One region of the Dokdonella sp. GW821-FHT11D02 genome, then DNA from elsewhere that is predicted to be linked to it. Evidence: predicted binding sites of a transcription regulator. Region 1 holds the regulator's gene; each other region holds the start of a gene.
The links. Region 1 encodes HrcA, which represses chaperone genes, less so after heat shock. Its sites were predicted from a motif close to TTNGCACTCNNNNNNNNNGAGTGCNAA; they were not measured.
Positions count from the first base shown of each region.

Region 2: rpoH (RNA polymerase sigma factor RpoH) is a predicted target of HrcA. The motif match lies at 3,980-4,006, and genes of this name have one in related genera.
Region 3: groES (co-chaperone GroES) is a predicted target of HrcA. The motif match lies at 3,943-3,969, and genes of this name have one in related genera.

Region 1 is NZ_CM179520.1:3,302,027-3,311,942, reverse strand. It holds gene recN (DNA repair protein RecN) at 1-617, opposite strand, end outside; gene hrcA (heat-inducible transcriptional repressor HrcA) at 797-1,855, shown strand; gene grpE (nucleotide exchange factor GrpE) at 2,023-2,550, shown strand; gene dnaK (molecular chaperone DnaK) at 2,639-4,552, shown strand; gene dnaJ (molecular chaperone DnaJ) at 4,681-5,802, shown strand; gene dapB (4-hydroxy-tetrahydrodipicolinate reductase) at 5,837-6,625, shown strand; gene AC3QL3_RS13915 (hypothetical protein) at 6,888-7,481, shown strand; gene AC3QL3_RS13910 (OprO/OprP family phosphate-selective porin) at 7,600-8,850, opposite strand; gene nth (endonuclease III) at 8,978-9,616, opposite strand; gene AC3QL3_RS13900 (RnfABCDGE type electron transport complex subunit B) at 9,613-9,916, opposite strand, start outside.
Region 2 is NZ_CM179520.1:632,136-642,051, forward strand. It holds gene asnB (asparagine synthase (glutamine-hydrolyzing)) at 1-501, shown strand, start outside; gene ftsE (cell division ATP-binding protein FtsE) at 533-1,225, shown strand; gene ftsX (permease-like cell division protein FtsX) at 1,222-2,226, shown strand; gene AC3QL3_RS02615 (response regulator) at 2,223-3,077, shown strand; gene ung (uracil-DNA glycosylase) at 3,074-3,781, shown strand; gene rpoH (RNA polymerase sigma factor RpoH) at 4,032-4,892, shown strand; gene AC3QL3_RS02630 (winged helix-turn-helix domain-containing protein) at 5,277-7,709, shown strand; gene AC3QL3_RS02635 (FG-GAP repeat domain-containing protein) at 7,886-9,916, shown strand, end outside.
Region 3 is NZ_CM179520.1:4,372,305-4,382,220, reverse strand. It holds gene AC3QL3_RS18530 (M64 family metallopeptidase) at 1-1,021, opposite strand, end outside; gene AC3QL3_RS18525 (M64 family metallopeptidase) at 1,150-3,669, opposite strand; gene groES (co-chaperone GroES) at 4,019-4,306, shown strand; gene groL (chaperonin GroEL) at 4,431-6,080, shown strand; gene AC3QL3_RS18510 (agmatine deiminase family protein) at 6,283-7,407, shown strand; gene AC3QL3_RS18505 (hypothetical protein) at 7,546-8,958, shown strand; gene AC3QL3_RS18500 (flavin monoamine oxidase family protein) at 9,038-9,916, shown strand, end outside.

The DNA.
Region 1 (9,916 bases):
AGCTCGTCCGGCGCGACGGCATGCCGATCGAGTTCGTCGACCTGGTGCGTCAGCCATTCGATGCGCTCGGCATGGTCGGCGCCGCGCGAGAGTTCCCCGATGCGCGTCACCGTGGCGCGCCAGGCGCGCGCGATGCGCGCGACCTCGGCCAGTTCCGGCGCGTGCTCGCCGAACGCGTCGAGCAGCTCCAATTGCTGGCCGCGATCGAGCAGGGCCTGATGCTCGTGCTGGCCGTGGATTTCGATCAGCCCGGCGGCGAGGGTCTTCAGTTGGCCCAGCGTGACCGGGCGGCCGTTGATCCAGGCGCGCGAGCTGCCTTCGCTGCGGATCACGCGGCGCAGCTGGCAGGCACCGTCCTCGTCGAGGTCTTCGGCGGCGAGCCAGTCGCGAAGATCGGTGCGCGCGGCCAGGTCGAACTCGGCCGACAGCTCCGCGCGCTCGCAGCCGTGCCGCACCATCGCCGCCTCGGCGCGGCCGCCGGCGAGCAGCAGCAGCGCGTCGACCAGCAGCGACTTGCCGGCACCGGTTTCGCCGGTGACCACGGACATGCCCGGCCCGAACGCGATCTCGGCCTCGCCGACGATCGCGAAATCCTTGACGTAAAGACTTTCCAGCATCGCCTGAGCAGCCCGGGAAAAAACGCCGCGGCACGCTAGCATGACGACAAGGCGCGGCCAAGGCGGCGGCGCTGCGGCCGCTTCGCGTTGAATCGCGCCTCGGCCGGCCCTATTGATTGCACTGGCGGCGCTTGTTAGCGTCGTTCCGAAGTCGGCGCTGGGGCGCCGCGTGGACCGCGATGATCTCTCCCTTTCTCCAGCCTCCGCTCGATGCGCGTTCGCGCAGCCTGTTGCGTTCGCTGATTGCGCAATACATCGCCGAGGGGCAGCCGGTCGGCTCGCGCACGCTGGCCAAGTCGTCCGGCCTCGATGTCAGCCCGGCGACGATCCGCAACGTCATGGCCGATCTGGAAGAGGCCGGCCTGGTCGCCGCGCCGCATACCTCGGCCGGACGCGTGCCGACCGCTCAGGGCTATCGCGTGTTCGTCGACAGCCTGCTCGAACTGCGCCCTTTGGCCGAGCCGGAAGTGGATCAGCTGCGCCGCGAGCTGCCGACCGACGCCGCCACGCCGGATCTGCTCGGCAGCGCGACCTCGCTGTTGTCTGAGATGACGCGCTTCGTCGGCGTGGTCAGCGTGCCGCGACGCGAGGAATTCCCGTTCCGCCACATCGATTTCGTGCCACTCGACGGCAGCCGCGTGCTGGTGATCCTGGTCTTCACCGACGGCCAGGTGCAAAACCGCGTGATCGCGACGCAGCGCAGCTACGCGCCGGGCGAACTCGAGCAAGTGGCGAACTACCTGAACCAGAACTTCGCCGGCCAGCGCCTGGATGAGATCCGCGTGCGGCTCTTGCGCGAGATGCGCGATGAGCGCGCGCGCCTCAATTCGCTGCTTTCCGCCGCGATCGAGGTCGCCGAGCAGGCGTTCCAGCTCAGCCCCGGCAACGACATGCTGGTGTCCGGCCAGACCAACCTGATGGGCGGCCAGGACGTGGCCGACGTCGACCGCCTGCGCGAGCTGTTCGAGGCGTTTCAGCGCAAACGCGACCTGCTGCAGCTGCTGGAGCGTTGTGCCCATGCCGAGGGCGTGCGTCTGTTCATCGGCGAGGAATCGGGGTTTGCCGCGCTGGACGGCTACAGTCTGGTCACCGCGCCCTACGGCGTCGGCGGCCGCGTGCTCGGCGTGCTCGGGGTGATCGGGCCGACGAGAATGGCCTACGAACGCGTGATTCCGGTCGTGCAAGCGACCGCTGGCATCATTTCCGGCGCCTTGAAGCGCGCCCAGCCGGCCTCATAACGCGGACCGTTGCGGGGATTTCGGGGACGGCTTCAGCCGTCCGGTCATTCCTTGCGGCGATAATCGGTTGAAGCACGCCATCCGCGCGTTTGCGGGCGGCGGATTTTTGGAACGGGCAGTTCGCAAAATCGATGCGGATTTTTGGACATCGCCCACGTGGAGGAACGATGGAAAGCAACGATGCGAAAACGGCGAGTGCGAGCGCGCAGCCGAACGGCGATGACGGTGCCGATAACGAGCTGGAGATTCTTTCGCGCCAATTGGCCGAATGCGAAGGCAAACTCGCCGAAATGCGCGAGACGGTATTGCGCGAGCGCGCCGAACTGGACAACCAGCGCAAACGTTTGCAACGCGATCTCGAACAGGCGCGCCGTTTCGCCAACGAGAAACTGTTGGCCGATCTGCTGCCGGTGCTGGACAACCTCGAGCGCGGGCTTTCGTTGGAAGGCAGCGATTACGCCGGCCTGCGCGGCGGCGTCGAGCTGACCCAGCGCGAATTGGCGCGTGTGGTCGAGGCGAATGGGCTGAAGGAAATCGGCACCATCGGCGAGGCGTTCAATCCGGAGCATCATCAGGCGATGGCAATGGTGGAGGCGGCCGGCCAAGGCGCCGGTCGCGTCGTTGCGGTCATGCAAAAAGGCTACGTGCTGAACGAGCGCCTATTGCGTCCGGCATTGGTATCGGTTTCAAAATAACGCGCTTGAAACAGGGGGGTAGACCCCCAGATTTGGCGGCAGTCACGACCTTCGGGTCGCATCGAATTCAGAGCGGGAGAGTACAGTAATGGGCAAGATCATCGGTATCGACCTCGGCACGACCAATTCGTGCGTTGCGGTCATGGAAGGCAATTCGACGCGCGTCATCGAGAACGCAGAGGGCGATCGCACGACGCCGTCCATCGTCGCCTTCAAAGACAGCGAGGTCGTGGTCGGCGCGACAGCGAAGCGCCAGGCGGTGACGAACCCGAAGAACACCTTCTACGCGGTGAAGCGCCTGATCGGCCGCAAGTTCACCGACGCCGAAGTGCAGAAAGACATCGACATGGTGCCCTACAAGATCGTCGCGCACGACAACGGCGACGCGTGGGTCGAGACCGCGGAAGGCAAGCGCATGCCGCCGCAGGAGATCTCGGCCAAGGTGCTCATGAAGATGAAGAAGACCGCCGAGGATTTTCTCGGTGAAGCGGTGACCGAAGCGGTCATCACGGTGCCGGCCTATTTCAACGATTCGCAGCGCCAGGCGACCAAGGACGCCGGCCGCATCGCGGGTCTGGAAGTCAAGCGCATCATCAACGAACCGACCGCGGCGGCGCTCGCCTACGGCCTGGACAAGAAGGGCGGCGACCGCAAGATCGCCGTGTACGATCTCGGCGGCGGCACCTTCGACATCTCGATCATCGAGATCGCCGAAGTCGACGGCGAGAAGCAGTTCGAAGTGCTGGCCACCAACGGCGACACCTTCCTCGGCGGCGAGGACTTCGACAAGCGCGTCATCGACTATCTCGTCGACGAATTCAAGAAGGACCAGGGCGTCGATCTGAAGAACGATCCGCTCGCGCTGCAGCGCCTGAAGGACGCCGCAGAGCGCGCCAAGATCGAACTGTCGACGGCCCACCAGACCGAGGTCAACCTGCCTTACGTCACCGCCGATGCGTCGGGTCCGAAGCATCTCAACATCAAGCTCACGCGCGCCAAGCTCGAAGCGCTGGTCGGCGATCTGGTCGAAAAGACCATCGCGCCGTGCCGCACCGCTTTGAACGACGCGGGCCTGAAGGTTTCCGACGTCAACGAGGTCATCCTCGTCGGTGGTCAGACGCGCATGCCGAAGGTGCAGGAAGCGGTCAAAGACTTCTTCGGCAAGGAACCGCGCAAGGACGTCAACCCGGACGAAGCGGTCGCCGTCGGCGCCGCGATCCAGGGCGGCGTGCTCGGCGGCACGGTCAAGGACGTGCTGCTGCTCGACGTGACCCCGCTCTCGCTCGGCATCGAGACGCTCGGCGGCGTGTTCACCAAGCTGATCGAGAAGAACACGACGATCCCGACCAAGGCGTCGCAGGTGTTTTCGACTGCGGAAGACAACCAGTCGGCGGTGACCGTGCACGTGCTGCAGGGCGAACGCGAGCAGGCGCGCTACAACAAGTCGCTGGCGAAGTTCGACCTCGCCGGCATCCAGCCGGCGCCGCGCGGCATGCCGCAGGTCGAGGTCACGTTCGACATCGACGCCAACGGCATCCTGCACGTCGGCGCGAAGGACAAGACCACCGGCAAGGAACAGCGCATCGAGATCAAGGCCGGTTCCGGCCTGTCCGAGGACGAGATCCAGCGCATGGTGCGCGACGCCGAGGCGAACAAGGAAGAAGACAAGAAATTCCACGAGCTCGTCGCCGTGCGCAACAAGGCCGACCAACTCGTGCACGCCACGCGCGCTGCGATCAAGGAGCACGGCGGCAAGGTGCCGGGCGATATCGGCCGCATCGAGGAAGCGCTGGCCGATCTCGAAAAGGTCATGAAGGGCGACGACAAGGCGCAGATCGAAGCGCGCACGACCAAGCTGGAAGAGGCCGCGCAATCGCTGCACGCGGCCGCTGGGGCTGCGCCGCAGCAGGGCGGCGAGCCGCCGCACGCGGCCGGTGCTTCGGCCAAGAACGACGACGTCGTCGACGCCGAGTTCACCGAAGTCAAAGACGACAAGAAATAAGGCCGGGATTCGGGACTAGGGATTGGTGATTCGGAAGGGCGACCACCGAACATGAATCCCTTTTCCGGTCCGGACACAATCATGCTTCGTCCAATCCCCAATCCCCAATTTCCCATCTCGGCTCGTCCATGAGCAAGCGCGACTACTACGAAGTACTCGGCGTCGCTCGTGGCGTGAACGAGGAAGAGCTGAAGAAATCCTTCCGCCGGCTGGCGATGAAATGCCACCCGGACCGCTGCCCGGACGATCCGGCGGCGCAGGAGAAATTCAAGGAAGCCAAAGAGGCGTACGAAGTCCTGTCCGATGCGCACAAGCGCGCGTTGTACGACCAGCACGGCCATGCCGCGTTCGAGCACGGCGGCGGTGGTCGTAACGGCTTCAACGGCGACGTCGGTGACATCTTCGGCGACATCTTCTCCGATATTTTCGGCATGGGCGGCGGTCGCGGACGCCCGCGGCGCGGTTCGGATCTGCGTTACCTGGTCGAACTCGACCTGGAAGAAGCGGTGTTCGGCATCGAGAAGCAGATCGAAGTGCCGACCCTGGTCGAATGCGACACCTGCGACGGCAGCGGCTCCGCCGACGGCAAGACCTCCACTTGTACGACCTGCCGCGGCCAAGGCCGCGTGCGCATGCAGAACGGCATCTTCTCGATCCAGCAGGCCTGCCCGCATTGCGGTGGTGCCGGCAAAGTGGTCGCCAATCCGTGCCGCGACTGCCGCGGCGAAGGCCGCGTGCAGTCCGATCGCACGCTGTCGATCAAGATTCCGGCCGGTGTCGACAACGGCGATCGCATTCGCTTGAGCGGACAGGGTGAAGCCGGTCCGAGCGGCACCGTACCCGGCGATCTCTACGTCGAGGTGCGCGTGCGCGAGCACGCGATCTTCCAGCGCGAAGGCGACGATCTGCACTGCGAGATTCCGATTCGCTTCGCCCAGGCCGCGCTCGGTGCCGAGCTCAAGGTTCCCACGCTCGACGGCGAAACGGAGATTTCGATTCCGCCCGAGACCCAGACCGGCAAGCTGTTCCGTTTGCGCGGCAAGGGCGTCAAGTCGGTACGCAGCGGACGTACCGGCGATCTGCTCTGCCGCGTCGCGGTGGAGACGCCGGTGCGATTGACCGGCGAACAACGCGAGCTGCTGCAGCAGTTCGAGGCGACGTTCGCCGGCGAGCGGGCTTCGGCGCATTCGCCGCGCGAGAGCACCTGGCTCGACGGCGTCAAGCGCTTCTGGGACCGCGTAACCTCCTGAGCTACCATCGCGCTCCGTTTTCGCGGAGCGCGTCATGCCCACACCCACTGCCGTCGTCGTTCATGGCGCCACCGGGCGCATGGGGGACGCGATCTTGCGCGTGCTCGACGAGCGCGAAGACGTGCTACCGGTCGCAGCGCTCGTGCGCGAGGGCTCCACTCGCGCCGGCGAGCCGGTGCGGGCGTTGCGGCATGCGCTGCGTTATGCGAGCGGGCTCGCTGCGGAAACAGCGGCGAGCGTGCTGATCGACTTCAGCGTGGCCGAGGCGTTCGATCACGGCCTCGCGCTCGCGCTTGAGCGCAAGCTCGCCTTCGTCAGCGGAACCACGGGTCTCGACGCGCGTCAGCGCGCCGAACTGGCGCGTGCGGCCGAATCGATTCCGGTGTTGTGGGCAGCGAACTTCAGCCTCGGCGTCGCGGTATTGGCGCGGCTCGTCGCCGCGGCGGCGAAGGCATTGCCGGACTGGGACTGCGAAATCGCCGAAGCGCACCACGCCGGCAAACACGACGCGCCCTCCGGTACGGCCTTGATGCTCGGTCGCGAAGTGGCGGCCGCGCGCGGCCAAGACTTCGAGGCCGCGGCGCGTTTTTCTCACGCCAACAGCGCGCGCGGGTCGGGTACGATCGGTTTCGCGTCCACGCGCGCCGCCGACATCGTCGGCGAACACACGGTGCTGTTCGCCACCTCGGGCGAGCGCATCGAGCTGACCCACCGCGCCAGCGACCGCATGATCTTCGCGCGCGGCGCAGTCGCCGCCGCGCGTTGGATCGCCGAGCGAGCGGCCGGATTCTATGCGCTGCCGGATGTGCTCGACGTGCGCTGATGCTCGGCGTTCGTACTGATTGGCTGCAATAGAAAAAAGTATTCTTTTACACCGCGAACGCCGTCACGACCGTCAGAATGGACGGCCTGCCAGTCGCGGCGTATCGTCGCGAACGGATGCAGCCGATGCGGAAAGCACCATCGCTTCCGTTCGGAAAAAGGGGCGATCTGCATCTTCATCCAAACCTTGGGGAGCAATCATGCGAACGATCGGCTGCGGGCGGCGTGATAGCGCGTTTTTTTCATCGACTCTGGCATGCGCTTTGTTCGGATTTTTTTCGCTGACCGGTGCGACACCGGCTCATGCCGGCGTGGGCGCCGGCGCCTACGTCACCGGCACACAGACGGTCAGCGGCAATTTCGTCCCGGGCGGCAGCGCGACCTATACGGTCGTGTTGACCAACAGCGGCAGCACGGAACAGCCGGACAATCCGACTAGCGAGTTCAGCGAATCTTTCATGTGGCCGCTCGGCGTGATGACCGTCAGCGCGAGCAGCGGCAGCGGACGTTTCGTCACCGGCAAACCGAGCATGGTTTTCTGGGACGGAGCGATCCCGGTGGGCGGCAGCGTGACGATCACGTTGACCGGGACGATCGACGCGGACGTCACCGTCGGTCAACTGATTTCGCGTGCGGGTACGGTTTACTTCGACGCGGACGGCAACGGCAGCAACGAAGGATTCAACTCGACCGACGATCCATCGTTGCCCGGCCCATCCGATCCGACCGTATTCCGCATCGCTGGCGCGCAAGCTCCTCCCGTTGCCGCGCCCACTTTATCGATGTGGACCGCTGCGCTGTTGATGATCGGGTTGGCTGGAATCGGCGTCCTACGCCGGCGTTGGCTGTTGCGTTGATGCGGCGGTGTGGCGAGGGCGTAGCAGGCTGCTACGTAGCCCTGTGCCGGCGAGTCCGGCAAGAAAAAAAAGGGGCGCTTGCGCGCCCCGAGGAGAGTGAACGGATGAGCGGTGCGGATCAGAAATAGATCTGCAGGCGCGCTTCGAAAATACGCGGATCGACGTCGATGTCTTTCTTGAGCGAGCCGCCGTAGTACTTGGTGGTGTTGGCCTGGATGTAGTTCGCCTGCACCTTGAAGTGCTGACCGAGGTACCAGTTCGCACCGATCGTCCAGTTGTCTTCCTTGCCGCCGAGCACCGGACCGTCGTTGAGGTCGAGCGAGCTGTAGCGCACGGCGATTTCGACCGCGCCCCATTCGTTGGCCGGACGCACGTTGCCGACGAAACCCTTGCTGTAGGGACGGCTTTCGCCGGTCAGCACCCACGAACCCTGGATGTAGTAGCCGTCGCCTTCGTAGCTCGGCTTGCCCTTCGGGTCGGCGCTGAAGCGCAGGTATTCACCCTGCACCAGGAACGGACCGTGGATCCAGGCGCCTTCCAGGCCCATGCGTTCGATGTCGCCCGGGAAGGCCAAGTTGCCGGTATCGATCAGGCGCGTCGGCGTCATGCCCGACTCGGGGCGGGCGCGGAAGCGTGCGGCCGGGTTGCTGAGAACGCCGCGGCCGTCACGGGTCGCATCGCGGTCTTCCTGCGACCAGGAGATGCCGAGGTGCAGCACATTGCTTTCTTCGCGCGAACCGGCGCCCGGCTGGCGATTGAAGGGGTTCCAGACCACGCGCGCGGCCGGGCCGTCGCCGTCGTTGTCGCCGTTGAGGTCGCCGCCGCTGAAGTAGGCGAGGTTGACCAGCCAGTTCTTGATGCCGGTATAGGTCCAGTCCACACCGATGCGGCGGCCCATGTTGGTCGCCTGCACCGGCGTCGCGCGTTCGAGGAAGGTGGTCGCGCTCGAGCTCGACGCTTCTTCCCAGCCGACCGGCGTCTTGAACTGGCCGAGGCGGATTTCACCGATGTCCGAATTGGTGTAGCGCACGAAGTTGTCGAGCCAGCCGGTGGTCGGCAAGCCCTGGCGCACGGTGAAGTCGTAGCCGATGTTGAAGTCCAGACCCCACGGCGTCTTGCCGTAGACGTTGAACTCCTTGCGGCGCCACGCATTCATGTCCGTCAGCAGCGGCGCGCCGTTCGGATTGGCCGGATTCTTCGTGTCGCCGTTGTACTCTTCGTACTGATATTGATACAGACCCTTGACGCCGATTTCGTAGCCGTCGGCGGTTTTGTACTTGGTCGGCCAATCGTTCAGAAGGTCGTAGGCCATCGCGTTGGTGCCGAACGCGCAAAATAGTGCCGCGGCGATCGCATGTCGCAGTTTCATCCGGTAAGTCCTCGAAGAATGCGGGCAGAAAACTGCCGCGAAGTCTGGGCAGCGCCTGTTACGCTTCGATGACAAAAGAACGTTTACTTAACGCCGGTCGCGCAGGAAACCCGGCCTTGCGACGGTCTCAGAGCGTTACTGTCTTGTGACGATATGCGCACAAGTCCCTGATTGAACAACGCGGACATTCCGGTTTGCGCGCCTTGCAGACGTAGCGGCCGTGCAGGATCAGCCAATGGTGGGCGTCCTTGCGAAACTCGTCCGGCACGACCTTTTCGAGCTTGTCCTCGACGATCCGCACGTTCGCGCCCGCAGCGAGGCCGGTGCGGTTGGAAACGCGGAAGATGTGCGTGTCGACCGCGATGGTCGGCTCGCCGAAAGCCGTGTTGAGCACGACGTTGGCGGTCTTGCGGCCGACACCGGGCAGCGCTTCGAGCGCTTCGCGCGAACGCGGCACGTCGCCGTCGTATCTTTCGACCAGGATGCGGCAGGTCGCTAGGATGTTCTTCGCTTTCGCGTTGTACAGACCGATCGTGCTGATGTAGGACTTGAGCCCTTCCTCGCCCAGATCGAGGATCGCTTGCGGCGTGTTGGCGACCGGATAGAGACGTCGAGTGGCCTTGTTGACGCCGACGTCGGTCGCCTGCGCCGACAGGATCACCGCGATCAGGAGTTCGAACGGCGTCGTGTAGACGAGTTCGGTGGTCGGCGTCGGATTCAGCTCGCGCAGGCGGCGGAACAGCTCGACGATCTTCTCGCGTTTCAATCGGGCTCCTTCAAGCGGCGCGCGCGGCCGCGTGCAATCGCTTCGAGCACGGCCGAGCGGGTGATCGCTGCGGGGCGAGGAGCGACCTCGCTGCCCTTGCTTGGTAGGGACGAGTCGGACGAATCCGATGTCGGTCCGATTTCAGCCGGGTTTTCCTTTGCATCCGAGAGCGCGCGAGTTTCTTCCGCTCGAACAACAGCGCGATCGTCCGCTTCCCGCTCGAGTCGATCATTGCGCGTCTCGTAGCGCAGGCGTGCGCGCGCGGCGCGTTCGAGCACGCCTGCGCGCGCCAACGGACGT
Region 2 (9,916 bases), 2.4 Mb from region 1:
GATGCGAACTTGTCCTCTGCCGGGCGCATGATGGCGCTGGATTTCCTGTGCTATTTGCCGGAGGACATCCTGGTCAAGCTCGACCGCAGCGGCATGTCGGTCGGCTTGGAGGCGCGGTCGCCGCTGCTCGATTCGCGCGTGGCCGAATTCGCTTGGTCGTTGCCGGACGCGCTGCGCGTGCGCGAGAGCGAACCCAAGCATTTGCTCAAGGCGTTGCTGCGGCGCTACCTGCCGGGCGAACTGGTCGATCGCCCGAAGGCCGGCTTCGGTGCGCCGGTCGGAGCCTGGCTGAGCGGACCGTTGCGCGAATGGGCCGACGACCTGCTGTCGGAAGAGCGGCTCCGTCGCGATAATCTGCTCGATGCGTCGTCGGTGTTGCGGCGCTGGAACGCGTTCAAGCGCGGCGAACGCAAATGGCATACGCACCTGTGGAGCATCGTGATGTTGCAGAGCTGGCTGACGTGGCAGCGGGACTTCCGCGCCGCACAGAGGAACGAATGATGCGCATTGGCGACGCCGAGGAATTCCGCGCGTGATTCGCTTCGAGCAGGTCGGCAAGCGCTATGCGTCGGGCCAGGACGCCTTGGTCGATCTCAGTTTCGAGATCGGCGCGGGCGAAATGGTGTTCGTGACCGGCCATTCCGGTGCCGGCAAGAGCACGTTGTTGAAGCTGATCGGGTTGGTCGAACGGCCTACGCGCGGCCGCGTCGTCGTCAATCACGCCGATCTCGCGCGGGTGCGCCGCGGCGGCATTGCGCACACGCGGCGCGGCATCGGCATGGTGTTCCAGGATCATCGTCTGCTGATGGACCGCACCGTATTCGACAACGTCGCGTTGCCGCTCTTGATCGCCGGTGTCGCACGCGAGGAGCTGGGCAAGCGCGTGCGCGCCGCGCTCGACAAGGTCGGCTTGTTGGCGAAGGAAAAAGCGGCGCCGGTGACGCTCTCGTCCGGCGAGCAACAACGCGTCGGCATCGCGCGCGCGATCGTGGCCAAGCCGCCGGTGATCATCGCCGACGAGCCGACCGGCAATCTCGATCCGCAGCTGTCGGCCGAGATCATGGGTCTGTTCGCCGAGTTCGGCCAGGTCGGCACGACCGTGCTGATCGCCAGCCACGACCTGATGTTGGTGCGGCGCCTGAGCAAGCGCGTGCTGGTGCTCGACCACGGCCGTTTGATCGACGATTTCAGGCCGCCTTCGAGCCGACCGGAGCAGAGCGCATGAGCCGGCAGGCCGAACGCAACGTGCGCCGTGCGCCGGCACCGAAATCCGCTGCGGAACCGCGGCGTGCGCGCGTGCCTTGGCGCGAGCGCCTGGGCGCTTGGCGCGACCAACATCTGTACAGCTTCTTCTCCAGCCTCGGCCGACTGGCGGCGCGGCCGTGGGCGAACGCGCTGACCGTGCTCGTGCTCGGTTTCGCGCTGGCGCTGCCGTTGTTGTTCTTCCTCGTATTCGACAACGCGCGCGACCTCTCGGGCGGCCTGCGCGAGGCGCGCGAGATTGCCGTGTTCCTCAAGCCCGCGATCGACACCAAGGGCGCCGATGCGCTCGCCGACGAGCTGCGTCGCCGCAACGACGTCGCCGAGGTGCTGATCCGCACGCCGGAGCAGGGACTGGCCGAGTTCCGCCAACTGTCGGGTTTCGGCGAGGCGCTCGACGCACTGAGTTCCAATCCGCTGCCGAGCGTCTTGGTGGTCACGCCGGGCGCGAAAACCGATCTCGACGCGCCACCGCTGCTGACGGATCTGAAGGCCGACGCGCGCGTCGATCTGGTGCAGTACGATGCCGCCTGGCGTCGTAAACTTTCCGACATTCTCCACTTTGGCGAACGTATCGTCGCAGTGATCGCGGCGCTGCTGGCGCTGGCGACTCTGCTGGTGATCGGCAATACCGTGCGCATGGACATCCAGGCTCGAAGCGCCGAAATCTCGGTGACGCAACTGATCGGCGCCAGCGATGGTTTCGTGCGCCGTCCTTTTCTGTACGCCGGTTTCTGGTACGGATTGCTGGGCGGAATGTGCGCGCTCGCGATCGTGGTCGCGATCGAACTGGCGCTGGCGTCACCGGCGCAGCGCCTGATCGAAAGCTACGGCGGTCGCTTCGCGCTGCACGGCGTCGGCGTGCTGGTCGCGCTGGCCGTGATCGCCGCCAGTGCGGTGCTCGGCTGGGTCGGCGCCTTCGTCGCGACGGCGCGCCATCTCTCCGCAGGACAGCCGCAAGCATGAGCGAATCGGTTCGGCTGACGCGACACATCAGCAGCGATGCGCCGCGCGTGCTCGTCGTCGACGGTTCGCGCGTCGCGCGTCAACTGATCGAGCGCGTGCTGAAGTCCGAGCTGCCCCAGGCGGTCGTGCTCGGTTGCGGCAGCGGCGCGGAAGCGCGTCGCATCTTGGATGCCGGTGTCGTCGATCTCGTCACCACGGCCTTGGGTCTGTCCGACATGGACGGACTCGAACTCGCGCGTCACGTTCGTGCCAGCGCGCTGCAGGCGTACATCCCGGTCGTGGTCGTGTCCGGCGACGTGCAGGAGCGTTTGGTCGCACGCAAGCTGTCCGATGAGGTCACCGACTACTTCGACAAGTCGCTCGGCTTCGAGGCACTGGCCGCCTTCATCCGCGGTTACGTGCGGCCGGCCGAAACGATCGGCGGCGAAGTCTTGTACGTCGAGGACAGCCGCGTGGTCGCGCTGGCGACGACGCGAATGCTGCAAAAAAGCGGATTCACGGTGACGCACGTGCTGAGCGTGGAAGCCGCACTCGAACGATTGCAGGCCTTGCGCGAAGTGGCGGGCACGCCCGCGGTCGATCTGGTCCTGACCGACGTGAACCTGAAAGGCGAATTGAGCGGCGGCGATCTGCTCGATCGCATCCGCGACGGCTTCGGCTACTCGAAAGGTGAGTTACCGGTGCTGGTGATGACCGGCGACGACAATCCGGCCAACCAGGCCGCGTTGTTGCGCGCCGGCGCGAACGATCTGGTGCACAAGCCGATCGAAGAGCGGCTGCTGGTGACCAAGCTACAGTTTCAGCTGCGCGTGTCGCGGCATCTGCGCGAACGAGTGCGGGGCACGCTATGAGCGAGGACAGGGTCAAGCTCGAAGCGTCGTGGAAGGCGCGTGTCGGCGCGTACTTCGAGCGGCCGGAAATGATCGCGCTGGCCGAGTACCTGCGCGAGCAGAAGCGCGCAGGCAAGACCATCTATCCGCCGGGGTCGAAAATCTTCGCTGCGCTCGACGCCACTCCGTTCGAAGCGGTCAAGGTCGTCATCCTCGGCCAAGATCCGTATCACGGTCCCGGGCAGGCGCACGGACTGTGCTTCTCGGTACCGCCGGGCACTGCGCCGCCGCCGTCGCTGGTGAACATCTTCTCCGAGCTGCAGCGCGAGCCGGGCATTCCACGGCCCGACCACGGCTGTCTGATTCCCTGGGCACGGCAAGGCGTGCTGTTGCTGAACTCGGTGCTGACGGTCGAGCACGGGCAGGCCGGCTCGCACGCCGGTAAGGGTTGGGAGGGCTTTACCGACGCGTGCATCGAGGCGCTCGATCGCGAGCGGGAAGGGTTGGTCTTTCTGCTCTGGGGTAGCTATGCGCAGCAAAAGGGCAAGCTGATCGACCTGCGTCGCCATCGGGTGCTGAAGGCACCGCACCCCTCGCCGCTGTCAGCACACCGGGGTTTCATCGGCTGCGGCCACTTCGCACGGGCGAACGAGTATCTGCGCAGCCAAGGCCTGGCCCCCATCGACTGGGCATTGCCGCCGCGCAGCGAGCTGCGCCTCGATTGAGGCGAATTCTGCCGTCTGCCGGGCTTCCGGCAGTAGGAAATCGTTCTTTTTCAGAGACTTAAGGTTTCGCGCCGTGGGGCGAACACTGCGTCGCCGCAGTTAAACGAAAAAACACGTGCAATTAACGAACTTTCGGGTACTATAACTGTCAGTACAGTTATCCCCGAGCGCGGTAGCGCGCCGGAACTCTGTAGGCATTTAGCACTCTAAGGACGCGAGTGCTAGCATGCGTAGCCAATCGGGAGTTCATATGAGCAATGCCCTGGTCGCCAGCAATTTTCCGGTTCCGAGTGCTTTGGGTAGCCTCGAAGCCTATGTAAGTGCCGTTCACCAGATTCCAATGCTGACGCAGGAAGAGGAGCAAGACCTCGCCCGTCGTTTCGTGGCCGAGTCCGACCTCGCCGCCGCCAAGCAGATGGTGCTCGCGCACCTCCGCTTCGTCGTGCATGTGGCGCGCGGTTACTCCGGCTACGGCCTGCAGGTCGGCGATCTGATCCAGGAAGGCAATATCGGCCTGATGAAGGCGGTCAAGCGCTTCGACCCGAATCAAGGCGTGCGCCTGGTGTCGTTCGCCGTGCATTGGATCCGTGCCGAGATGCACGAGTTCATTTTGCGCAACTGGCGCATCGTCAAGGTCGCCACGACCAAGGCGCAACGCAAGTTGTTCTTCAATCTGCGTAAGTCGAAGAAGCGTCTGGGTTGGATGAACGCCGAGGAGGTCAATACCGTGGCGCGCGAACTCGGCGTGCCGGCAGCGACCGTGCTCGAGATGGAAGCGCGTCTGAACGGTCGTGACGTCGCTTTCGACACGCCGGTCGACGCCGACGAGGACGAGCGTCCGTCGCCGGCCGCGTTCCTGATCGACCATACGGCGGATCCGTACGGGATGGTCGAGAGCGAATCCGAGGAGGAGTCCAGCCTCGATACGCTCGCACGCGGCCTGGTCAAGCTCGACCAGCGTTCGCGCGACATCATCCAGCGCCGCTGGCTGAAGGACGGCGAGAAGTCGACGTTGCAGGAGCTGGCAGACGAGTACGGCGTCTCGGCCGAGCGCATTCGCCAGATCGAGGCGAACGCAATGAAGAAGATGCGCGCGCTGTTCGTGGCCTGAGCCCAAGAAAAGCACTCCGCCGGTTCGGGTTTCCGAGCCGGTCGGCAGTGCAGCTTCTACACTCATCTACTTGTACACCATGGTACGGAACGGCCCCCACGCGGGGCCGTTCGCATGTGCGGGAGTCTGAAACCGGCGTACGAAATTCGTGCGCGAAGGCGCCGAAGAGGGAACGGCCGTTTATACCGCCGGGCTGCGTCTAACACTCCGACCGCTGCGGCGGTTTGCGGGAGGGGCAGCTTGGCGCCGTCCGTCCGCTCGACTCCCCACGAGTGAGACGGGCGCTCCGAAGCGCCGAGCGTCCCGGGAAAGGCCGCCTCCGGTACGAGCGAACCGGAGGCGGCCGGACTCGTCAGTACGTCGGCCGCACGCTAACCTCGCCGGATGGTCTTTGAGGTTTACGAGTTCGGAGCGTTCCGCTTCAACCCGTCCACGCGCGAGCTGTGGCGCGGAGAGCAGCGCATCGAGTTACCGCGCCGCTCGTTCGAATGCATCGAACATCTGATCGCCCATCGCGGCCGCGCGGTCGGTCGCGATGAACTGGTCGAGGCCGTGTTCGGGCGCTCGAACGTATCCGATGCACAGCTCGGCCAGGTCGTGCTGCGTGCGCGCCGCGCACTCGACGACGACGGCAACGCGCAACGCGTGATCCGAACCATTGCAGGCTACGGCTATCGCTGGGTGGCCGAGGTGCATGCCATCGCTGTGGACGAGGTCGAAGCCGAGACGGCGACACCGACAGCGAACGAGGATGTTTTCGATACGTCGGACCAGATCACCGTTTCGCCGTCACCGCTGCGAGCAGACGCGCCGCGCGCCTCATTCATGCGGCGCTGGGGCGCCGTCGCGGCCTTGTCGATACTGACCGCGATCGTCGCATCGACCTGGCTGATCCATCGCACGTGGAGACCGGAGAAGCCGGCATCGCGCAGCGAGCAGACCGTGCGCGGCGACGGCATCGTGGTATTGCCGCTGCAAGTCGATGGCTTGCGCGACGACGCCTGGGTGCGTCTGGGCGCCATGGATCTCGTCGCCGAGCGACTGCGCCAAGCCGGCTTTCGCGTGCCGGTCAGCGAAAGCGTGCTCGCACTGCAGAAGTCGGCGCCGCAAGCCGCGGCCGGCGAGGAGCCGCCGACGCTGCGTGCGGCGACCGGTGCGCGCCTGGTCGTGCGCGGCACGGCCAAGCGCGATGCGGCAGGCTGGCAGATCGAATTGACCGCCACGCCCGAGCACGGCATCGCGGTGCCGGTCCGCTTCGTCGAGCGCGACGCGATGCGCGCGACACGCGGAGCGGCCGATCTGCTGCTCGCCGCACTCGGCCGCAATGCGCCGATCGAGGGCGAGCGCGATGCGAGCTTGGACGAAACCCTGCAACGCGCGCGCGCCGCGATGCTCGCCAACGAACTCGATACCGCGCGCGAGATCCTGACGGCGTCGCCGCAGCTGTCGGCGTCATCGTCGCAGCTCGCCTATCGGCTCGCGCTGGTGGATTTCCGCGCCGGTCAACTCGACCGCGCCCAAGCCAGCTTGGACCGCCTGCTGCCGCTGCCGGACGTCGAAGGCGACGCGCATCTCCACGCACAGATTCTGATCGCGCGTGCGGCGATTCGCATGCGGCGCGGCGAATTCGGCGACGGCAGTCGCGACTTCGACGCTGCACTCGCCTTGCTGACGCCGGGCGAACACATGTTGGAGATCGGCCAAGCCTTGATGGGGCGAGCCAACGGCCGCGTGCCCGAGCGCCGCTACGACGAAGCCCTGGCCGATTTCGGTGCGGCGCGTACGGATCTGGAAAGCGCCGGCGATCAGCTCGGCGTCGCCCGTGTCGATGCGAATCTCGGTCTGCTCGAATTGTTCCGCGGCCGGCCGGCCACGGCGCTGGCGTATCTGCAACCGGCAGCCGATCGCTTTCAGTCGTTCGGCGCCTTGCACGAGCTTCTGATCAGCCTGACCGGCGTGGTGCAGGCGCAACTGGCGATGTTGCAGCGGGAAGAGGCCGCTGTGACGGTCGAGCGAGGCCTGACCCTACGCGAGCGCATCACCGATCCGGATCAGCGCGTCGACCTGCTGCTGAATCAAGTCGAGCTGTATACCGGCAACGGACGCTATCGCGAAGCCGCCGCCGCACTGGCGCAAGCACGCGCGAGCGCGACCTCGGGCAATCGCGTCTTGCTCGCGCGTCAGAGTGCGCTCGGCGCACAACTCGCCTTCGCGCAGGACGACTGGCGAACGGCCGCCGAGGACGCCGCCGCGGCGTTGGCCGGTTGGCCCTCGAGCGGTGCCGACGAGCAACGCGGCTGGGTCGTGCTGCTACGTCAGCGTGCGCTGCTCGCTCTCGGTGAAACGGCGCCGTCCGAAGCTCCGATCGAGCGCCGGCGCGAGCCGCCGGACCAGGTTTCCGATGCGCCCGACGCTGTCGCCGATGCGCTCGCGACGGCGGAATGGGCACATCACGCAGGCGAGCGCGAACGTGCGCAACGCTGGTTCCGTTTCGCCGCCGCGAGCGCAGACCGGCGCGGGGTGCCGGTCGAGATCGTCGCAGTCGCCATCGCCTGGACGCCGACCTTGCTTGCCGCCGGCGACACCGCCCGGGCCGCGATCGCCGTCGGTCGCGTGGCGCCGTGGGCGGCGCGCGATTTCGACTGCGCCCTGCTGCAGCTGCGTCTGTTCCACGCTTTGAACCAGCGTGAGCCGTGGCTCAATGCGCTGCGTCAGGCGCAGGCACTGGCCGGGGAGCGCTCGATTCCCGCGGCCTTGCTGGAGCCGCGAGCGGCCGACGGCAGCGGCCCGCTGCAGCTGAGCGAACGCGCGCGATAGCGACGCTCTTGCCCTGCGCTGCGTCTGCAACGCATCAGGAAATTCTTTCCTGCGCAGTTGTCACGCGATTGGAGCGCTCTTGGAGTGACCGGCGCGAGCGCGCTGCGCAGGCTCATCGGCCGATGCGGCAGCCTGCGTGCGGCCGCTCTGTCGCCGATCGCCCGCAGGAGTCTTCGATGAAAACACGTGTTGTGCGTCGCTTCCGGTTGCCTCGCTGGGTTTACGCAAATTCCGCTTGGCTGCTGCTGGCGGCCGCTGGCTCGGCGCAGGCCGGTACGGCACCGCCGAGCTTCACCGCGGCCGCGATGCATATTCCCAATTGTTGTTTCGCCGTGTCGGTCGCTGCGGCGGACTTGAATGGCGACGGTAAGCCGGATCTCGTCACCGGCAATTCAATGAGCGGTGATTTTTCGGTAAGCCTGAGCGATGGCAGCGGCGGCTACGGCGGTCCCGTTCCGACCCAGATCACCGACGGTCCGGCGCGCGCGGTCGCCGTCGCATTGGCGGATCTGAACGGCGACGGCAAACTCGATCTGGCCGTCGCCGGCTACGATCAGAACGAAATCCGCGTCTATTCGGGTGACGGTACCGGCGCGTTCGGCACCCCCAACCTGCTCGACGTCGGCAGCGGCGTGTGGCCGACGGCTATCGCGCTGGCCGACGTAACCGGCGACGGTAAGGTCGACATCGTCGTTGCGAACGGCGAGAGCGGCAGCATCGCGGTGCTGGCGGGTGACGGCAGCGGCGCTTTCGCGGCCGCGCAGAATTTCCCGACCGGCGCCTGGCCCGAATCGCTGGTCGTAGCCGATTTCGACGCCGACGGACATCCCGACCTCGCCACCGCCAACGTCGACAGCAAGGACGCTTCGATTCTGTACGGCGACGGCAGCGGCCATTTCACCGCGCCGCAGAACGTTTCGGTCGGCGCCGAATCGGAACCCTTCGCACTGGCCGCCGCCGATGTCGACGGCGACGGCCATCCGGATCTGATCGTCGCCAATGCCGCGACCGGCGGGCAGGAGTTTCCGCCGCCGGAGTTGCCGGGAACGGTCGCTTTGCTGCTCAACGGCGGCAGCCGCTCGTTCGCGCCGGCGCAATTGCTGCCGGCCGGTCCCGGCGAGGGCCGTGCACACGACGTCGTCGTGGCCGACATCACCGGCGACGGCAAGCCCGACATCGTCGTCACGCGCCCGAATGCGAATGCCGTGTCGGTGCTGGTCGGCGACGGCAGCGGCGGTTTCGCCGCTGCGGTGAATCGGCGCGTTGCGCAAGGTCCGGGCCCGCTCACGGTGGCCGACGTGACCGGCGACGGCCACCCCGACATCGTCGTCGCCAACGCAGTGGCGCCGAGCATTTCGATCCTGCCGGCGGACGGTGCCGGCGGCATCGGCTTCAGCGCCAACTTCGACGCCGGTAACTTCCCGCATGCGGTCGCCGCCGGCGACTTGAACGGCGACGGTCGTGCCGATGTGGTCAGTGCGAACGCGCAAAGCAACGACGTCTCGGTCCTGCTCGGCGACGGCCACGGCGGCTTCGCCAGCGAAGTGCGCTACGCGGTCGGCGCGTCGCCGACCGGTGTCGTCATCGGCGATATGAACGGCGACGGCAAGCTCGACATCGTCAGCGCGGACTTCGCCGGCGGTACGGTTTCGGTCCTGCTCGGTCACGGCGACGGCAGTTTCGGAACGGCCGTGAGCTTCAGTGTCGGCGGCACCTGGGAAAGTCCGTACGCGCTTGCGCTCGGCGACGCGAATGGTGACGGCAAGCTCGACGTCGCCACCGCCAACACCAATATCTCCAACGAAAGCCTCTCGTTCCTGGCCGGCAACGGTGACGGCAGCCTGGCCGCGGCAGTCGTGCTGCGCGCCGGCGACGCCGGCGCTTTGCGCGATCCGCGCGGCATCGCGATGGCCGACGTCACCGGCGACGGCAAGCTCGACATCATTTCGGCCAACAGCGTTACCAGTGACGTCTCGATCCTCGCCGGCGATGGCGCCGGCGGTTTCGCGGCGGCGACGCACGTGGCGACCGATGCCGGACCGGTCGGGGTCGAGGCGAGGGACGTGACCGGCGACGGCTTCGTCGACCTCGTCACCTTGAACACGACCGCGCAGGACATCTCGGTGCTGATGGGCGACGGCCACGGAAACTTCGCCAAAGCGATCAACTATCCGATCTTTCCGGCGCAGAGCGTGATGGACTACGCG
Region 3 (9,916 bases), 1.1 Mb from region 1:
GTCGTCCTCGGCTTGCCGTCACAAAGAAGTCTTCATTCTGATCGTTGCGAACCGAGTAGGAAGCTCCGAGGTTGTCGCTGATGACCTCTCCGGTACGCGCATTCTTCAGAATCATCTCCAGCTGCCAGCCCCGCTTCACGACGAAAGGGTCGGGCTCGGCTCCCGAATAGTTGAAACGAATCGTCGTGGTTGCCAGCGGCGGCGGCGGTGCCAGGCTCAGCCGATAGGAAGTGCCCGCGGTGAGGGACATGCGGAGCGATCCGTCTGCCTCTACCTGCAAGTCCTGCTGTTCGCTGCCATCGAGCGCTCTCACGGTCGCAGGAAAAGCCACGCCGGGAGCACCGCCACTTTCGTCCACGACGTGCGCGACCACGATGGCGGCCATCTTTGCAGCAGCGGTGTCAGGGGCGGAAATGAGAGGACTGCTCGCCGGAGAACGTGCGGTAATGCCAGGGTTCAAACTCGAGTGCGAGTCCGCATAGGGGAGGCGGAGGTCCTTACTGAGCTCTGCTCCGGTGGCGCGTGCCGCGTCGATCTGTCGTTGCAATGCGGGCTCAGTTTGATGGTTGAGAAGTTCATGGGTGGCTGCTTTCGCGGCCACAAGCGAGGGTTCCAACTTGAGAGACGCGGCTGCTGCGCCGTCCAGAGATGCCTGATCGACGTCCATGGCCCACAGCTCGCGTTGCGTTTCGTCCAGCAGACTCAGATGCGTGCCGGGTGAAGGCGACGGCACGACAGCCACGAAGGACGTTTCTGAGTCTTCGCCGGCGTGGAATCGGTGAGGTATCGGCAATTGGCGCGACCAGAGGAGGGCGGAACGGTCTGCAGTCGCCGCTATCGTCCAAGCGGCACCGACAACGGGTGGCGCAGCGGGGACGCGTGGACTGGTCGTCAGTGAGACGAGGTGCGGTTGCCGCTGGGAATCCATTCGGAAACCAAGGACCAGCGCTTCGTTGCCAGCCGCTGCCGTCACCGGAATCAGCATGCCCAGGCTGATGATCCATGCAAAAAAGTGTCGCATCTCGGTTCCCTCCCGTCCTGAGGCTGTCGATTGCCTCACGTGGAAGAGCAGCCGTCAATGCGTGTTCCCGCCAACGTCAAAATTGTGGGCGCGGTCCAGCGCCGGGTCGCCGCGGATGGCAGATAGCTTTAGTCGCGCCGCGGAAACAACGGCGGCAACGGGCGCGGTGAACGCGGCGGCACGGCCGGATTCGTGCGCCGCGCGATCGCACGCTCGAGTGCCGTGCGCGAAGGCGGGTTGAACAGCGGCGACAGCCGGTTGTTGCGCATGATCGAGTTGAAGTTCGGCCGGAAGGCACCGCCGGGGTAGTACTCGGCGCCCTCGTAGACGCCCAACGACGGCACCATGTCGCGGCTCGGAATGCGCGTATCGTTCGCCAGCCAACTCATCCAGGGCAGGTCGAGGAATTCGGGCACAAAGCCGACATTCGCGCACCAGGCGATCGGGTTGCCGGCCTCCGGATGCACGCCGAAGAATTCGGTGTACTCGTCGCACAAGCCGCCGACGAAGTGCCCCATTTCGTGCGCCGGGCCGGTCTCGAAACTCCAGTCCGTCTGGGCCCCCGCCGTCCACAGAATGCTGCCGGGCTGGGTAAGGGAGGAATTGCCGCGGGCGATGTCCATCACCGGCCGGTTGATCAGGAGCACGACGAGGTCGAGTTCCGGAAGGGCGGCAAGCGCGCGATGCTCGAGCTCTTCGCGATCGGTGGCCAGGATGAAGCGCTTCAGCCGCAGCACCGTGTCGTAGCGTGTGCGGCGTTCGATGACCCGCTCGCCCGATTCCGCCATGACGCTGTAACCGGCCTGTTCGGACGGCTCGAACAATTCATAGACGTTGAAGGCGTCGCGATGCTCGTTCCAGAGGTCGGCGCCGAGCAAGGCGCGCGTGAATTCGCGCGCGCCACGATGGAAGATCGCGCCATCGTCGATGCTGAGCACGCCGTCGCCGTTGAGATCGGTGAACGGCTCGCTGAAATCGGCCGGGTTGGCCCCGTTCGGCAATACGGCGGGGGTGGGCGAGCCGTACGCGGTGACGAAGTCACCGTCGCTGACGACACCGTTCCGGTCCAGGTCCTGCCAAGCGAAACCGTCCCACTGGCCGTTGCCGTTGAGGTCGGTATAGGACTCGTGTGCTGCCGCGTAGCCGTCGCCGACGATCAGGATGTTGAAGCGCGTCTTGCGATTGCCGTCACCGTACAGACGCAGCAATCCGCCCTCGTCGAGCGACTGAAACGCCAACTCGGGCAGCACCACGGTCGCCGGCGGCGGCTCCTCGCCGATGGTCACGCGCGTGCTCGCTTTGGCGTCGTACTCCGCGCGGTCGTCGGGGAAGAACTGAGCGGTCCAACCTTTGTGATACGGCGTTTCGAACCTGCCGTTTGCATCGGTGGATGTTTCCAGCGTTTTTTCCCCGAGCAGCATTCCATCGTGCCAATGCAAGCGGCCCGCGATCGGCTGGCCGGTTTCGGAGACGAGTTGGCCGCGCCAGACCAAGCTGCGCGCCGCGGCGGAAAAAATCTCGGTCTGCTCGACTTGGGCATCGGCCGTGATGCGCACCGCGGCGTAACGCTTGCTGTTCCAGCCGAGCGGAGCCCCTTCGATCGTATAGGTGCCGGGGCTGAGGCGCAGGCGGTACTGTGCGATGCAGTTTCCGGCCGCATCGGTCGGCGTTGCGCTAGCGGCGGGGATCAGGCGTTCGATGCGTGCCCCGTCCGCCGACGTCGCGACGACGGTGAAATGCGCCAACGGCGGCGGCTGGCGCGGGCAGGGCAGTTCGGCGGAGAGCACGAAGGCACCGCTGCTGGGGTCGACGGCGATGTCGGGAAGCGTGGTATCGGCGGACACCTGCAGCGCGCCGGTTCGGATCGGCGTGCGATAGAACAGTGTGCGTTCGAAGTTCATCAGATTGTCGTCGGCTTCGAACACGTAGCGGCCGGCCGGCAACGGCATCTCGAACAGCCCGCTCTTCGGATCTTGCTGCGTCGAGAGCACGAAGCGGCCGCCGTCCGCGGCGTAGGCGCGGACGATGATGGGGTGATCGACGTCGACGTGGCCGCTCACCGCGAAGGTCGGCTCGGCGTCGTCTTTCAGCGCGGCGGGTTTCGTGCGAGTTACAGGGGCGTTCGTGATCTCGGGCGGGCGGGGCGGATCGGCGACTTCGGTGCGCGGCGCGCGCGCATAACCGGACTGCGCCGACACCGATTGCCTGAGCTTCGCCGTCGCCGCATAGGCGCCCGCCAGTTCGCGCCGCACGTGCGCGCCCTCGCGATCGGCTTGCGCGATCAGTCCCGCATCGACCGTGCGCGTCCACAGCACGTCGCCTCGCTCGCTGCGCAACACCAGATGCGATCCGGGCGCGGGGCGCGGCACGACCAGGGAAAAATGCAGATCCTCTTCAGTGTCGGCATGGAAGGCACGCGGCACAGGGAGGCGGTTGGTCCAAGAGGCATTGCCGGACGGCGATTCGAGCGCGATGGTCCACGTCGGTCCGTCACGGAATGGCCGCGAATCGACCTGCTCGGCGGTGGAAACGCCGACCAGTTCGACGGCGGCGCCGGCGCGGAAGTCCAACACCACTCCGCTCGGCGTTTTCGCGAGGGCTGTTCCGGCCAGCAACGCCGCCAACAGGAGTGCAATGCGACGCGTCATCTCCAAATCCTCACGGCCTCTTCCTGTCGAGGATTCGAGCATGCCGCGCCCGTCGAGGTCAACGAAGTACTTCGTATTATTTGCAGCGTGAGCGTGCCGCCGAATCGGCCGGCGCGCGAACGGAACTCACGGATCGAAAACTCCGCCTGCGACCGTCGTTCGAGCGCACGAGCCGGGCCGTTTTGCGAATCGCTCTTGAAAGGCTCCGGGCGGAGCTTCATCTGTCTCGCCAGTCGGGGACGGACTTCCTTCACGCGTCCTTCGCCGTTAAACTTGGCACTCAGCACTAGCAAGTGCTAACAATTTTCAAAAACCCCTTTTTCATCAACCTGTTGAGGAATTCCCCATCATGGCACTTCGCCCGTTGCACGACCGCGTGATCATCAAGCGCCTGGAGGCCGAGACCAAGTCGGCCGGCGGCATCGTCATTCCCGACGCCGCGGCGGAAAAGCCGATCAAGGGCGAAGTCGTCGCCGTCGGCACCGGCAAGATCCTGGAAGACGGCAAGGTCCGTCCGCTCGCCGTGAAGAAGGGCGACAAGGTGCTGTTCGGCAAGTACTCCGGCACCGAGGTCAAGGTCGACGGCGAGGAACTCCTGGTCATGCGCGAGGAAGACCTCGTTGCAGTGATCGAGTAAGAGCCGGGATTTGGGATTGGAGATTCGGGATTCGTAGAAGCACTACGCGCTCCGATTCCCACCTCCTCCCAACCCCCGCTCCCCGCTTTTCCGAATCCCCAATCCCGAATTCTGGAGTTTCCCCATGGCAGCTAAAGAGATCCGTTTTTCCGAAGACGCCCGCGCGCGCATCCTGCGCGGCGTGAACACCCTCGCCAACGCGGTCAAGGCCACGCTCGGCCCGAAGGGCCGCAACGTCGTGCTCGAGAAGAGCTTCGGCGCGCCGACGATCACCAAGGACGGCGTGTCCGTCGCCAAGGAGATCGAACTGGCCGACAAGTTCGAGAACATGGGCGCGCAGATGGTCAAGGAAGTCGCTTCCAAGACCTCCGACGTCGCCGGTGACGGCACCACCACCGCCACCGTTCTCGCGCAGGCGCTGATCCGCGAAGGCCTCAAGGCCGTTGCGGCCGGCATGAACCCGATGGACCTCAAGCGCGGCATCGACAAGGCCGTGATCGCGGCAGTCGAAGAGCTGAAGAAGCTGAGCAAGCCGTCGGCCGATTCCAAGTCGATCGCCCAGGTCGGCGCGATCTCGGCCAACGGCGACGACGCAATCGGCAAGCTGATCGCCGAGGCGATGGACAAGGTCGGCAAGGAAGGCGTCATCACGGTCGAGGAAGGCTCGGGCCTGGAAAACCAGCTCGACACGGTCGAGGGCATGCAGTTCGACCGCGGCTACCTGTCGCCGTACTTCATCAACAACCAGCAGAGCCAGCAGGTCGAGCTGGATGACCCCTACGTCCTCCTGTACGACAAGAAGATCGCCAACGTGCGCGAACTCCTGCCGGTGCTCGAAGGCGTGGCCAAGGCCGGCAAGCCGCTGTTGATCGTCGCCGAGGAAGTCGAAGGCGAAGCGCTGGCGACCCTGGTCGTCAACACGATCCGCGGCATCGTCAAGGTTGCGGCCGTGAAGGCGCCGGGCTTCGGCGATCGTCGCAAGGCGATGTTGGAAGACATGGCGATCCTGACCGGCGGCCAGGTCATCTCCGAGGAAGTCGGCCTGCAGCTCGAAAAGGCCACGCTGAAGGATCTCGGCCGCGCCAAGAAGGTGCTGATCACCAAGGAAAACACCACCCTCATCGACGGCGCCGGTGAAGCCGCGGCGATCCAGTCGCGCATCAAGCAGATCAAGGCGCAGATCGAGGAGACCTCCTCCGACTACGACCGCGAGAAGCTGCAAGAGCGCGTGGCCAAGCTGGCCGGCGGCGTGGCGGTGATCAAGGTCGGCGCCGCGACCGAAGTCGAAATGAAGGAAAAGAAGGCGCGCGTCGAAGACGCTCTGCACGCGACGCGTGCGGCGGTCGAGGAAGGCGTGGTGCCGGGCGGTGGCGTTGCGCTGATCCGCGCGCTGGCAGGCCTGGGCAAGCTCAAGGGCGACAACGAAGACCAGAACCACGGCATCCAGATCGCCAAGCGCTCGATGGAAGCGCCGCTGCGCGAAATCGTCACCAATGCCGGTGAAGAGGCTTCGGTCATCCTGAACAAGGTCGCCGACGGCAAGGGCAACTTCGGCTACAACGCGGCGACCGGCGAGTACGGCGACATGGTCGAGCTCGGCATCCTGGACCCGACCAAGGTCACGCGCACCGCGCTGCAGAACGCCGCGTCGATCGCCGGCCTGGTCATCACGACCGAGGCGATGGTGGCCGAAGCGCCGAAGAAGGAAGAAGCGCACAACCACGGCGGTGGCGGTGGTGGCGGCATGGGCGGCATGGGCGGTATGGATTTCTAAGAAATCCGAAGCCCGCGCTTTTCTCCTCTCCCGCTTCCGGGCGAGGAGTGAGCGAAAGCTCCGACGCTTCATCAAAAAGCCCCGCAGCGATGCGGGGCTTTTTTTTTGCGCGCAGAATCATCGGTGAACGGGCAAAAAATCTTGCGCTGAACATCGAGGCAAGGGACTACCATCTCGTGAATTCGAGCGAGAGGCGCAGCCCATGACCGCGCAACACCATGCGATGACCCGCCGCCATTTCCTCGAGCGCGCCCTGCTGCTGGCCGGCGGCAGCTTCGCCGTCGGCGCCGTCGGTCGCGCCGAACCCGCGCCGAGGCAGGAGAACGCGATGTGGCAGATGCCCGATGAAGGCGCCGCGCACGCGGCCACGTGGATGGCCTTCGGTCCCGACGAGGAGGTATGGGGTCGCAAATTGCTGCCGGCCGCGCGCGAGAACTTGGCCGCCATCGCCAAGGCGATCGCCGCGCACGAGCCGGTCAAGATGCTGGTGCGCGAGGAGGACTACGACCTCGCTGCGCGTCTGTGCGGCAGTTCCGTCGAGCTGGTGGTGCAGCCGATCGACGACTTGTGGATGCGCGACACCGGGCCGGTGTTCGTCAAAGGCCCGGCCGGCGAGCGCGCGGCGGTGGACTTCAACTTCAACGGCTGGGGCGGCAAGCAGGAGCACGAGCATGACGCGAAAGTCGCCGGCTTCATCGCCGATCGAAGCCGCGCTCGTGCGCTGCAGACGCGCTTGGTTATGGAAGGCGGCGGCATCGAAGTGGACGGCGCCGGCACCGCCATCGTCACCGAAAGCTGCGTCCTCAATCCCAACCGCAATCCCGGCCTCGGCAAAGCCGAGTGCGAAGCGGAGCTGCGCCGCCTGCTCGGGCTGCGAAAAATCCTTTGGCTACCCGGCATCGCCGGCCGCGACATCACCGACGGCCACACCGACTTCTACGCCCGCTTCGCCGGCCCCGGCGCAGTCGTCGCCGGGCTGGAATCCGATCCCGCCGCGTTCGACTACGCCGTCACGCGGCGTCACCTGGAGATTCTGCGCAAGGCCACCGATGCCGATGGACGCAAGCTGAAAGTGCTGACGCTCGAAGGTCCGCGCAGCGTGCGCGCCCAGTACGAGAGCGCGGACTTCGCCGCCGGCTACATCAATTTCTACGTGTGCAACCGCGCCGTGATCGCGCCGCAGTTCGGCGACGCCAAGGCGGACCGCCGCAGCCGCGACCTCTTGACCGAGCTGTTCCCAGGGCGCGACATCGTGCAGCTGAACATCGATGCGATCGCCGCCGGTGGCGGCGGCATCCATTGCACGACCCAGCAGCAACCGAGTTGATCGCACGTTGCCGCCGCATCTCAAACGGCTTCGCAGCGCCGTTTGAGATGCGGTTTGATGCGATCCGAACACGAATCGAATGCGCTCGGAGAAGCCGCCGCGCAGGGTGCAAGGCTCGCCGAATCCTGGAGCCCGCCGATGCCGCGAATTCTTTTCCTCGCGTTGATCTTTGTATTTCTTGCCGTGCAGGCCGCGTCGTCCCACGCCGCGGACGGCACGCCCGATCCCAGCTTCGGCGACGGCGGCAGCGCCTTTCTCACGCCCGACGACGTCGAAGCGCGCACTCTCTATCCGTACGCGATGAGCGTGCTGCCCGACGGCAAGCTGCTGCTCGGCGGCTTTCGCGGCCAGTTCAATCCGGAGCTGCCGTGGGAACTCAAGCTGCGCGCGATGCTGGCGCGGCTGAACGCCGACGGCAGCGTCGATACCAGTTTCGGCAGCGGCCCGATCGCCGGCGTGGTCGTGCTGCCCGATCTGGTGCCCGACACGCGCATCCAGTCGATCCAATCGATGCGCCGCCTCGCCGACGGTTCGATCCTGGTCGCCGGCACGGCGGTGGCGGAAGCGCCGGCCACCGGCTTCGTGCTGAAGCTGCACGCCGACGGCAGCCTCGATGCCTCCTTCGGCACGCAGGGCAAGACTCTGCTGGCGTACACCGAATTCGATGCGCTCGCGCTCGACAGCCAAGGCCGCATCGTCGTCGCCGCCACCAATGTCGAGGATTTCGACCGCACCATCGCCACCGTCGTGCGCCTGCTGCCCGACGGTTCGTTCGATGCGGGCTTCGGAACCGCCGGCATTCGCACGATCGACTGGGACGACGCGACCCATGCGGGCAATCTCAACGACCTCGCGCTCGACGCCGACGATCGCATCGTCGTCGGCGGTCGCTACAGCACCGACGGGCCGAATGCCGATTTCGCGATCGCGCGGCTGGCCGCCGACGGCAGTTTCGACACCACGTTCGCGGACCGCGGCTGGCGCGTCTTCCACGACGCCGGCGCGGCCTCGGCCGGCAACAACGTCGAACGCCTCGCGCTCGCCGCCGACGGCGGCATCGTCTTCGCCGGCCAGTACACCAACGCGGCCGGCCGGCGCGCGTTCGCGCTCGGCCGCCTCACGGCCGACGGTCGCACCGACACGAGCTTCGGCGATCCGGCCACGCCGGGCTATCTGTTGCCGCCGATCCTGGCCGACGCGTTCGGCGTCGACGCGACCGCGCTGCTGCTGCAGGCCGACGGCAAAGCGGTGGTGTCGCTGAGTTACTTCGCCGAGCAGACCAAGCAAAGCTTCCTCGTGCTGCGCGCCGGCGCCGACGGCCGCCTGGATACGGATTTCGCCGCCGCCGGCGTGCTCGCCGCCGATCTCGCGCCGAGCGGTCCGGGCAGTCAGGCCGGCTGTCTCGCGCAGCAGCCCGACGGTCGCCTGCTCGTCGCCGGCCGCACGCAACGCAGCCCATCGCCCGACGCCACCGAGCCGCTCGGCGAACTCGGTGTGCTGCGCCTGCTCGAGGGCGCGACGGACCGCGTCTTCGCCGACGGCTTCGACTGAGCACCGCAGTCGCTGTCTCGAAATCGCGCGAAATCTCGTTCTACCCTCAGAGCCACGGCGGCGAAACGGGGGGAGAACGATGGCGAGGACGGCACTGGTCGATCTGTTGCGGCGTGCGGCGCGGCTGGCCGAACACGCGCGCGTGTCCGGCCAGCCGCTGAACGAGGCGATCGCACGCGAACGCGAGCGCCGCGTCGATGCGGCGCGGCGCCGCTTCCTGCGCCAATCCGCCGGCGTTTCGGCGGGTCTCGTCTTGGCCGCCTGCGCGCCGTTGCCGCAGCGCGCGCGCGGTGACGACGTGGTCATCGTCGGCGCCGGCATCGCCGGCCTGGTGTGCGCGCATCGGCTGCGGCAGGCCGGCATCGGCGTGCGCCTGTACGAGGCGCAGGAGCGCGTCGGCGGCCGCATCTGGAGCCTGCGTCACCATTTCGCCGACAAGCAAGTGTGCGAACTCGGCGGCGAGCTGATCGACAGCGGCCACGCGCGCATGCGCGCGCTCGCGGCCGAGTTCGATCTCACGCTCGACGATCTCGCCGCCGATCCGACCGCCGCCTACGGCGACATCTGGTTCTGCGGCGGCCGCCGCTACGAAGAGAGCGAGATCCTGCGCGAATTCGCACCGCTCGCCGCGGCGATCCGGCGCGACGCCGAAACGCTGCCCGACGCCGAGATCACCTATGCAGCACCCGGCAGCGCCGAAGCGCTCGATGCGATGTCGATCAGCCAGTGGCTCGATCGCAACGGCGCTTCCGGCTGGCTGCGCCGGCTGATCGAGGTCGCTTTCACCACCGAGATGGGCCTCGATTGCGAGGAACAGTCGGCGCTGAACTTCCTGACTTTCATCGATCCGAGCACCGAGCGCTTCCGCGTATTCGGCGACAGCGACGAGCGCTTCCACGTGCGCGGCGGCAACGAGCAGATTCCCGAACGGCTCGGCGCCAAGCTCGACGATGCGATC